Regions from separate parts of the Microbispora sp. H10670 genome, predicted to be linked through region 3. Evidence: riboswitches for the same ligand, from Rfam matches in the RefSeq annotation. Region 3 holds a riboswitch; each other region holds the start of a gene.

Region 1 (3,250 bases), on a different contig from region 3:
GGCGCCGACGGCTACGAGCGGCACTTCACCGAGGCGGTCCTGCCCTCCCTGCGCGGCATGGCCGGGCACCGCGGCGCCTACCTGCTGCGGCGCGACACCGACGGCCGGGTGGAGATCGAGGTCATGACCCTGTGGGACTCGATGGACGCGATCCGCCGCTTCTCCGGGGAGGACCCCGCGACGGCCGTCGTCGAGCCCGCGGCCCAGGCCGTCCTGCTCGGCTACGACACCACGGTCACCCACCACACGGTCAGCGTGTCAGACGGCGACCTTCAGTGACTCCAGGCCGCGCATGATGTAGCTGGGCTTCCAGGTCGGCTCCTCGGCGAGCTCCAGGCGGGGCGCCAGCCGCAGCAGCGCGCCGAACGACTCCGCCATCTCGACCCGCGCGAGCGGCGCGCCGAGGCAGAAGTGGATGCCCGCACCGAACGAGATGTGCGGGTTGTCCGCCCGGCCGACGTCGAGGCGGTCGGGGTCGGCGAAGACCTCGGGGTCCCGGTTGGCGGAGCCGAACAGCAGCGCGATCTCCGCACCCCGGGGGATCGCCACCCCGCCGGCCTCGACGTCCTCCAGCACCCACCGCTCGAACATCTGCGCCGGGGTGTCGTAACGCAGCAGCTCCTCGACCGCCGCCGGCATCAGGCCGGGGTCGGCGCGCAGCCGCTCCAGCTCGCCGGGGTTGCGGAACAGCGCCCACCACCCGCTGCCGGTGGCGTTGACCGTGGCCTCGTGCCCGGCGTTGAGCAGCAGCACGCAGGTGCCGATCAGCTCGTCCTCGGTGAGCCGGTCCCCGTCGTCCACCACCTGCGCGAGCGCGGAGATCATGTCGTCGCCCGGACGCTCCCTGCGCGCCCTGGCCAGCCCGCGCAGGTACTCGGCGAACTCCGTCGCCGCGCGTACGGCCGTGTGCTGGACCTCCGGCGACGGGTTCAGCTCGTACATCCCGCAGATGTCGGCCGACCAGGGGCGCAGGAGGTGGCGGTCGGCCTCCGGCACGCCCAGCATCTCGGCGATCACGGTGACGGGCAGCGGCTCGGCCACCTCGGCCAGCAGGTCGCCGCCGCCGCGCTCGACCAGCCCCTCGGTCAGCTCCGTCGCGATCCTCCGTACGCGCGGGCGCAGCGACTCCACCATCCGGGGCGTGAACGCCTTGGACACCAGGCGGCGCAGCCGGGTGTGGACCGGCGGCTCCACGTCGAGCATCCCGGCCCGGATCACCCGCCAGAAGGGCTCCTGGAAGTCCGGCTCGGGCTCCCGGCCGAACTCCTCGTGCGTGGCCGTGTGCAGGTAGGACCGGCCCAGGCGGCGGTCGCGCAGCAGCGTGTTGACGTCGGCGTGCCGGGCGACCAGCCACTGCCCGGTCGGCTCGAAGAAGCTGACCGGATCGTTGTCCCGCAGGTCGCGGTAGGCGTCGTACGGGTGAGCCACGAACTCCGGATTCCAGGGATCAAACCTCACATTGGACACCATAACGGTAAAGCGCCTCTCACCAGGGGACTTGCCGGATCGCCGGTTCTCCGGGTTATAGTGCGCTCAGGTCATGAGTGCCAGCGTCAAGCCCCGGCTTGCTGGCCGGCAACCCTCGCGCTCGCGGCGGGGTGCCCCGGGTGAGGACCGGGCCCGGCGCGCGGTGTGCCGGGCAAGCGCGGGCTCCGCCGTACGACGCCATGGCAGGGGTCCCCGACCCGAGGAGGCCTGGCGTTGTCCGCTCTCACCTTCGTCCCGCAGCAGCCCGCCAACCCCGTGTCCGAGCCGGTGCGCGTACCGGTGGTCGTGGGCGCCGACCTGGAGGTCCCGGTCCGGGGCGGCCGGCTCGTGCCGTACGCGAACCTCGACTACGCGGCGAGCGCGCCCTGTCTTGAGCCGGTGAACGCCGCCGTCGCGGCGGCGCTGCCGGCCTACTCCAGCGTGCACCGGGGCGCGGGCTACGCCTCGCAGCTCACGACCCAGCGGTACGAGCAGGCCAGGCACACCGTGCGGGCCTTCGTGGGCGCCCGCCCCGGCGACGCCCTCGTCTTCGTGCGCAACACCACCGACGCGATGAACCTGCTGGCCCGCAGCCTCCCCGAGGGCACCACGGTCGTCGTGTTCGGCACCGAGCACCACGCCTCGCTGCTGCCCTGGACCGACGCCGTACGGCTCGCGCCGCCCGCCTTCCCCGGCGAGGCCGTCCGGGCCGCCGACGAGGCCCTCGCGGCGATCGAGGGCCCGGCCCTGCTCGTCGTGACCGCCGCGTCCAACGTCACCGGAGAGCTGTGGCCGATCGCCGGGCTCGCGCACATCGCGCACCGGCACGGCGCGCGGATCGCCGTGGACGCCGCCCAGCTCGTCCCCCACCGCGGGCTCAACCTCGCCGCGCTCGACCTCGACTACGTCGCCTTCTCCGGGCACAAGCTCTACGCGCCGTTCGGCGCGGGCGTGCTCGTCGGCCGGCCCGACTGGCTCGCCGCCGCCGACCCGTACCTGCGCGGCGGCGGAGCCGTGCGAGCCGTGGGCGAGACCACCGAGTGGAGCGACGACCCCGAGGCTCGGCACGAGGCGGGGACGCCCAACGTGCTCGGCGCGGTCGCGCTCGCCGCCGCCTGCGACGCCCTCGCCGCGACCGGCTGGACCCCGCTGGTGCGGGAGGAGGAGCGGCTGCTCGCCCGCCTGCGCGCCGGGCTCGCCGCGATCCCCGGCGTACGCGAACTGTCGCTGTGGGGCCCGGACCACCCGCGGGTCGGGATCGTGTCGTTCGTCGTGGAGGGCCGCCCGGCCCGGGAGGTCGCCGAGATCCTGTCGGCCGAGCACGGCATCGGCGTCAGGGACGGCAAGTTCTGCGCCCACCCGTTCGTCCGCCACCTCCTCGGCGGCGCCGAGGACGAGGGCTGCGCGGACGGCACGGTGAGCGCCGTACGCGCCTCGATCGGCATCGGCACGACCGAGGAGCACGTCGACCGCCTCATCACCGCCCTCCGCGAAATCGCCCCCGCCTGACCCCGACCGCCGTGGCTTTCGCCGGTGGGTGACGGGCGTGAAAGCATGGACGGTATGACCGAGCAGGACGGCCCGCGTGTCGAGCGAGTGGTGGGCATCGGGGCCGGGGCGGACGCGGTGCGGCCGGGAGGGCTCGCGACGGAGGACCTGATCCTCGACATCGGGCCGCAGCATCCGTCCACGCACGGGGTGCTGCGGCTGCGGCTCGTCCTTGACGGTGAACGGATCGTGGCCGCCGAGCCGATCGTCGGCTACATGCACCGCGGTGCGGAGA
Region 2 (3,250 bases), on a different contig from region 3:
TCTGCAGGACCTCGCGGAGCGTTCCCCCCTCCCCGCTTACCTCCGCGACGCCGTTGGTGTACGTCCGCAGAATCGTCGGAATCCGCACGGAAACGCTCATTGTTCACTCGCTTTCGTTGCTGCCGATGGGCCTGTGATAACGCTTTCAGTTGGCGAATGCCGCACGGAAGGCGTCGAGGGAGGGACGGATGACCGCGGACGGACGGGCCTGCTCGGCCACCGCGTCAAGTGTCTTGAGACCGTCGCCGGTGTTCAGCACCACGGTTTCGGCCTCGGGGTCGAGGCGGCCCTCGCGCACGAGCTTGCGCAGCACGCCGACCGTGACGCCGCCCGCGGTCTCGGCGAAGATGCCCTCGGTCCGGGCCAGCAGGCGGATCGCCTCGACCACCTCGCCGTCGTTCACGTCCTCCACCGCGCCGCCCGTACGGCGGGCGATGTCGAGCACGTACGGCCCGTCCGCCGGGTTGCCGATGGCCAGCGACTTGGCGATGGTGTCCGGCTTGACCGGCTGCACGACGTCCTGCCCGGCCTTGAACGCGCGGGAGACCGGCGAGCAGCCCTCGGCCTGCGCGCCGAAGATCCGGTACGGCCGCTCCTCGACCAGGCCGAGCTTGATCAGCTCGCGGAAGCCCTTGTCGATCTTCGTGAGCTGCGAGCCGGAGGCCACCGGGACGACGATCTGCTCGGGCAGCCGCCAGCCGAGCTGCTCGGCGATCTCGTACGCCAGCGTCTTGGAACCCTCGGCGTAGTAGGGCCGGAGGTTGACGTTGACGAATCCCCACTTCTCGCCCAGCTCGTCACCGATGAGCTCGGAGCAGAAGCGGTTCACCTCGTCGTAGGTGCCGTCGATGGCGACCAGGCGGCCGCCGTACACCGCGGCCATGGTGACCTTGGCCGGCTCCAGGTCGGCGGGGATGAACACGCAGGAGTCCAGCCCGGCCCGGGCGGCGGCCGCGCCCACCGCGCCCGCGAGGTTGCCGGTGGACGAGCACGACAGGGTGTGGAAGCCGAAGGCGCGCGCGGCCTCGACCGCGATCGCGACGACCCGGTCCTTGAAGGAGTGGGTCGGGTTGCCGGAGTCGTCCTTGACGTGCAGCGACCGCAGCCCCAGCTCGGCCGCCAGACGGTCGGCCCGCACGAGCTTGGTCCAGCCGGGCTGCAGGTTGGGCTTGTCCGCCACCCCGGCGGGGACGGGAAGCAGGGAGCGGTACCGCCAGATGTTCGCCGGGCCCGCCGCGATGTCCTCCCGGCGGACCTCTCCGAAGTCGTACGCCACCTCAAGGGGGCCGAAACACTCCGTACAGGCGAAGATCGGGCCGAGGTCGTAGTGGGCGCCGCACTCGCGGCAGGACAGACCGGTGGCAGGGCCGAAGTCGGTGGCGGTGGTGGGGGTCGCGGTGCTGATGTGCGCCATGAAGCGAGGCCTTTCCCTCATCTTCGCTCGCGACCGCCCTGGCCGCGAGCCGGAATTGGCACCTGTCCCGGCCGGGCCTCGTGGGCACGAGTTCGACACCGGGGAGGTTGCCGGGGCTTCGCAGGGCCGGTCCCTCCACCCCTCTGGATGAGCATCTTCAGTTGTAGAACCTTCGAAAAAGGTCCTCCAGCACTGTACCCCGGCGTCCCCTGTGTCCGTTCCGCCGTCTCAGATGGCGAGATGGTTTGTATCAGCCGTAGGCCTCGCCGAGCGCGCTCTGCACGTACTTGCGCGCCTGGTGTATCCGGGACTTGACGGTGCCGAGGGGAATGCCGAGCTGGTCGGCGACCTGGGAGTAGTCGAGCTGGCAGATGTCGCGCAGCACGAGCGCCTGGGCGAGGTCGGGCCGCTCGGCCTCCAGCGCCTCCATCGCGTCGAGCAGGTCGAGCCGCGACCCCGCGATGACGCTCACCCGCCGCGGGTCCGGCCGCTGCTCGGGCAGCTCCTCCGCCTGCTCGGACGAGCGCCGCTTGAGCGACCGGTAGGTCGTCCTGGCGCAGTTCACGGTCACGATGTGCAGCCAGGTGCTGAACTTGGCCCGGCCCTCGAACCGGGCGATGTTGCGGGCCACGGCGAGCAGCGTGTCCTGCGCCGCCTCCTCCGCGTCCTGCCGGTACGGTAGTAGCCGCTCGCAGTGCCGCAGCACGTCGGGCTCGATGCGCCGCAGCAGCTCACCGAGGGCGCGGTGATCTCCCCGGGCGGCCGATCCGGCCAGCTCCTCGGTGACGTCGTCCAGTGCCATCCCGTTCCAGCCCTCCCGCGATCGGTTGACATCCTATTGATGGAGGTCCGCTTTTATTAATCTTCCGGCATGCGCGCCCGCTCTGATCGAGGGGAAACCCCAATGAGCAGCTCCATCCTGATCGCGTCCAACCGGGGCCCGGTGTCCTTCACCCTGTCGGAGGACGGCGGCCTGACCATGCGCAGGGGCGGCGGCGGGCTCGTGTCCGGGCTGTCGGACGTGGTCAGGGACACCGACGTGCTGTGGGTCTGCGCGGCGCTGTCGGACGGCGACCGCGGGGCGGTGCGGCAGGCGCCGGGGGGCCGGCTCGACCGGGCGTTCGAGACGGGGCCCATCCGCATGCTGGACATCCCGCCCGCGGTCTTCCACCGGGCCTACAACGCGGTGGCGAACTCGACCCTGTGGTTCGTCAACCACCTGCTCTACAACACGCCCTTCTCCCCCGAGTTCGGCACCCGGTTCGCGCGTGAATGGGAGTCGTACCGCACCTACAACGGCGCGTTCGCGCTCGCGCTGGCGGAGGAGGCCACGCACCGGGCCCGCGTGATGGTGCAGGACTACCACCTGACGCTCACCCCAGCGATGCTCCGGGTCGAACGGCCCGACCTGCGCATCGGCCACTTCTCACACACGCCCTGGGCCCCGCCGGAGTACTTCGCGCTGCTGCCCGAGGACGTCGCGGCGGAGGTGCTGTCGGGCATCCTCGGCGCCGACCACGCCGGCTTCCTCACCGCCCGCTGGGCGCGCGCCTTCATGGACTGCTGCGCCGCCCTGCTCGGGGCGCGGGTGGACCACGCGGCCCGTACGGTGACCTGGGGCGGCAGGACCACCCGGATCGGCGTGCACCCGCTCGGGGTGGACGGCGACGCGCTGCGGGCGCGGGCGGCCGAACCGGACGTCGAGTCGCACATGGCGGCGATCAGGGACCACGTCGGCGACCGCAGGCTGATCGTGCGGATCGACCGCACGGAGCTGTCCAAGAACATCGTCCGCGGCCTGCGGGCCTACCAGGAGTTCCTGGAGGGCCATCCCGA
Region 3 (3,250 bases):
CAGCGTGTCGCGCTGCTCACGCGCGAACGCCTTGAGGAACCCCCAGCGGATCGTCAGCCGCCTGCCGTCCTTGGTCCGGTAGCCCTCGGCGTCCTTCCCCGACCAGCCGGCCTCGTCCAGCAGCCGGGCGGCCGCCGCGGGGTCGTACTTCGTCTTTCCTTCGAGCGTCTTGTCGTACCCGTCGGTCGACGGGGAGATGGGGCCCGCCGCGGGCTGGAACGCCCCGAAGTAGAGGTTCTTGACGATCGTCGCGAAGTCGATGCCGTCGCGGAACGCCTGCCGGACCCGCTTGTCGGCGAACGGCCCGGAGGTCGTGTTCGGGTAGAAGTTGTAGTTGCCGCCCGGCGCCTGCCGCGTGGTGACGGTCAGCCGGGGGTCGCCCTGCACCTGCTTGACGTTCACCGGCGGCACGCTGGCGATCCCGTCGACCTGCCCGCTGGTCAGCGCGCCGAGCCGGACGGAGTCCTCGGTGATGACCTTGATCTCCAGCTTGTCCAGGTACGCCTCCCCGGTGTGCCCGGCGCCCTCCGGCGCCCAGGAGTAGCCGGGGTTGCGGTGGTAGGTGATGCCCTTCTGCACCACGTACTCGTCGATCACGAACGGCCCGGACCCGACGACCTTCTTGCACAGCGCGTCCTGCGGCTGCTTCAGCGACCGCGGCGACTCGATGCCGAAGTACGCGGTGGCGAGGGCGGACAGGAACGGCGAGTACGGCCTGCTGAAGTGGACCTTCACCGTGTGCGGGTCGACGACCTCGCTGCCCTTGTACGGCTCGATGTATCCCGCGGCGAGCTGCGACTTCGTGGCGGGGTTCACGATGTGGTCGAGGTTGGCCTTGACCGCCGCCGCGTCGAAGGGCGTGCCGTCGGAGAACTTCACGCCGTCGCGCAGGGTGAAGGTGTAGGTCTTCTGGTCGGGCGAGACGGTCCACTTGGTGGCGAGCCAGGGGTGGATCTTGCCCTCGGTGTCGAGCGACACGAGCGAGTCCAGGGCGGGCCGGGTGAACAGGCCGGCCACGTCGGCGGGGCTCTGATGGGGATCGAGGCAGGTGGAGGGCTCGGTGTTGACGGCGAACGTCAGCGTGCCGCCCTTGACCGGCCCGGCGGGGGCCTTGCCCGCCGCGGTGTCCTTGCCTGTCGTGCCGCAGGCGGCGAGGGCGAGGACCCCCAGAAGCGAGACGCCGATGGATAAGCGCGTGTTCGTGGACATCGGGGAGAGCCTTTCGGTGTTCAAGACGGGACGGCGTTCAAGAGGGAACGGCGTTCAAGAGGGGACGGCGGAGTGGGGAGGCGGCGTGTCCCGGCCTGTGCCCGCCCGAAACTCCCCGTGAGTGGCCATGCCGCCTCCCGGAGAGCGTGCCGCGCACGCCCCCATGACCAGGAGCCCCGATGGGGCCCGCGCTTGCGGCGCGACTGCCACGCCGCCAGGTTTTCCCCGGGGCACCCCGCGCGGTGCGAGGGTTGCCGGCCGACGAGCCGGGGCTTGGCGTCGGCGCTCAATACCTATAAATAAAGTAGGAAAACTAGGGTAATCTGTCAACACGCTTTCGCCGGGGATTCCGGCCTTTCCGCGAGGAGCGGCGGTCCGGTGACGACGAGTGGCACGGCCCCGCGGCAGCGGCCGGGGGCGAACCGGGCGGCCGTGCCTACGGCGCGCCGGGAAGCCGTACGGTGACGAGGAGCCCGCCGTGGGGGCCGGGAGCGAGATCGAGGGTCCCGTTGTGGGCGCGGACGACGCTGTGCACGATGGCCAGGCCGAGACCGGCGCCGGCGTGCTCGTCGGTGCGCACGCGTTCCGTTCCGCGCTGGAAGGGTTCGGTGAGGGTCGGAATCAGTTCCGGCGGGAGCGGGCGGCCCGTGTTCTCGACCCGCAGCAGGCTGGTGCCGCCGTACGCCTCGGTGTGGACCGTCACGGTGCCGCCGGCGGGGAGGTTGTGGACGATCGCGTTCTGGACGAGGTTCGTCACCATCCGCGCCAGGAGCTCGGCGGAGCCCTCGGTCCGGGCCGCCCCGCCGGTGACGTTCAGCGTGATCCGGCGTTGTTCGGCGAGCGGAAGCAGCGTCTCGGCGGCCTCCTCGGCCGCGAGGGAGAGGTCGACGCTCCCCCGGGTGAAGTCGCCGCGGTCGCCGCGGCTGAGCAGCAGGAGGGCCGCGGTGAGGTCGATCGCCCGCTGGTTGACGGTGTGCAGGCGGTCGAGGAGTTCGTCCCGGTCCCGCGTGGGGTCCCGGCGGGCCACGTCGAGGAGCGTCCGCGAGATCGCCAGCGGGGTGCGCAGTTCGTGGGAGGCGTTCGCGGCGAACCTCCGCTGCTCGGCGACGTGGGACTCGAGCCGGTCGAGCATCGAGTCGAACGCGTCGGAGAGCTCCCGGAACTCGTCCCGGCGGCCCTTCATGCGGATCCGGTGGGACAGCGACCCGTTCGCGGTCGTCCGCCGGGCCGCGTCCGTGATCTGGGTGAGCGGTGCGAGCATCCGGCCGGCGAGGAGCCATCCGCCCAGCAGGCCGAACGTCAGCAGAAAGGCCAGTGCCTGGCCCGCGCGGGGGACGAAGGCGCGCTGGAGGTCGGTGCGGTTGGGGATGAACCGCAGGGGCGCCGCCCCGGGCGGGGCGGCCCCCGGCCCGGTGCCGAGCGCGCCGTCGGGCACGTAGCGCAGCAGGAACACCCACACCACCGCCAGCAGGAGGGCGCCGGCGAGCAGGAGGAATCCGGCGTAGCTGAGGGTGAGTTTCAGCCGGGTGCTGAGCCCTGGGCGCCTATCCATGCGTGCTGCCGGGGCCCGTCCCCGTGGCGATGCCGGTGTCGATCCGATAGCCGACACCGGGCACCGTGGCGATGACCCATGGTTCGCCGAGCCGTTTGCGCAGCGCGGAGACGGTGATGCGCACGGCGTTGGTGAGGGGGTCGGCGTTCTCGTCCCAGGCCCGTTCCAGCAGCTCCTCGGCGCTGACGATCCCGCCCTCGGCGGCGACGAGGACTTCCAGCACGGCGAACTGTTTGCGGGTGAGCGCGACGTAGCGTCCGCCGCGGAACACCTCCCGGCGGAAGGGGTCGAGCCGCAGGCCCGCGATCTCGCGAACCGGGGGCCGGGCGTACGCGCGTCTGCGGTCGAGCGCCCTCAGCCGCAGGACGAGCTCCCGGAGCTCGAACGGTTTGGTGAGGTAGTCGTCGGCGCCGAGCCCGAACCCGGAGGCCTTGTCGTCGATCCGGTCGGCGGCGGTGAGCATGAGGATCGGGATACCGCTGCCGGAGG

The links. A riboswitch is a leader RNA that binds a small molecule or an ion and turns the genes downstream of it on or off. The one in region 3 is predicted to bind S-adenosylmethionine.
Region 1: linked by a shared signal. The riboswitch ahead of HHX33_RS32065 (aminotransferase class V-fold PLP-dependent enzyme) and the one ahead of HHX33_RS22475 (ABC transporter substrate-binding protein) in region 3 are both predicted to bind S-adenosylmethionine.
Region 2: linked by a shared signal. The riboswitch ahead of thrC (threonine synthase) and the one ahead of HHX33_RS22475 (ABC transporter substrate-binding protein) in region 3 are both predicted to bind S-adenosylmethionine.

What each region holds. Positions count from the first base shown of each region.
Region 1 covers NZ_JABBWW010000038.1:17,514-20,763, forward strand. Annotated here, with positions in the region: gene HHX33_RS32055 (antibiotic biosynthesis monooxygenase family protein) at 1-279, shown strand, start outside; gene HHX33_RS32060 (cytochrome P450) at 259-1,458, opposite strand; SAM riboswitch class IV at 1,537-1,652, shown strand; gene HHX33_RS32065 (aminotransferase class V-fold PLP-dependent enzyme) at 1,702-2,976, shown strand; gene HHX33_RS32070 (NADH-quinone oxidoreductase subunit D) at 3,031-3,250, shown strand, end outside.
Region 2 covers NZ_JABBWW010000041.1:20,314-23,563, reverse strand. Annotated here, with positions in the region: gene HHX33_RS32720 (MoaD/ThiS family protein) at 1-100, opposite strand, end outside; gene thrC (threonine synthase) at 146-1,414, opposite strand; SAM riboswitch class I at 1,429-1,568, opposite strand; gene HHX33_RS32710 (RNA polymerase sigma factor) at 1,665-2,216, opposite strand; gene HHX33_RS32705 (alpha,alpha-trehalose-phosphate synthase (UDP-forming)) at 2,319-3,250, shown strand, end outside.
Region 3 covers NZ_JABBWW010000016.1:171,805-175,054, reverse strand. Annotated here, with positions in the region: gene HHX33_RS22475 (ABC transporter substrate-binding protein) at 1-1,209, opposite strand, end outside; SAM riboswitch class IV at 1,393-1,503, opposite strand; gene HHX33_RS22470 (sensor histidine kinase) at 1,646-2,761, opposite strand; gene HHX33_RS22465 (response regulator transcription factor) at 2,754-3,250, opposite strand, start outside.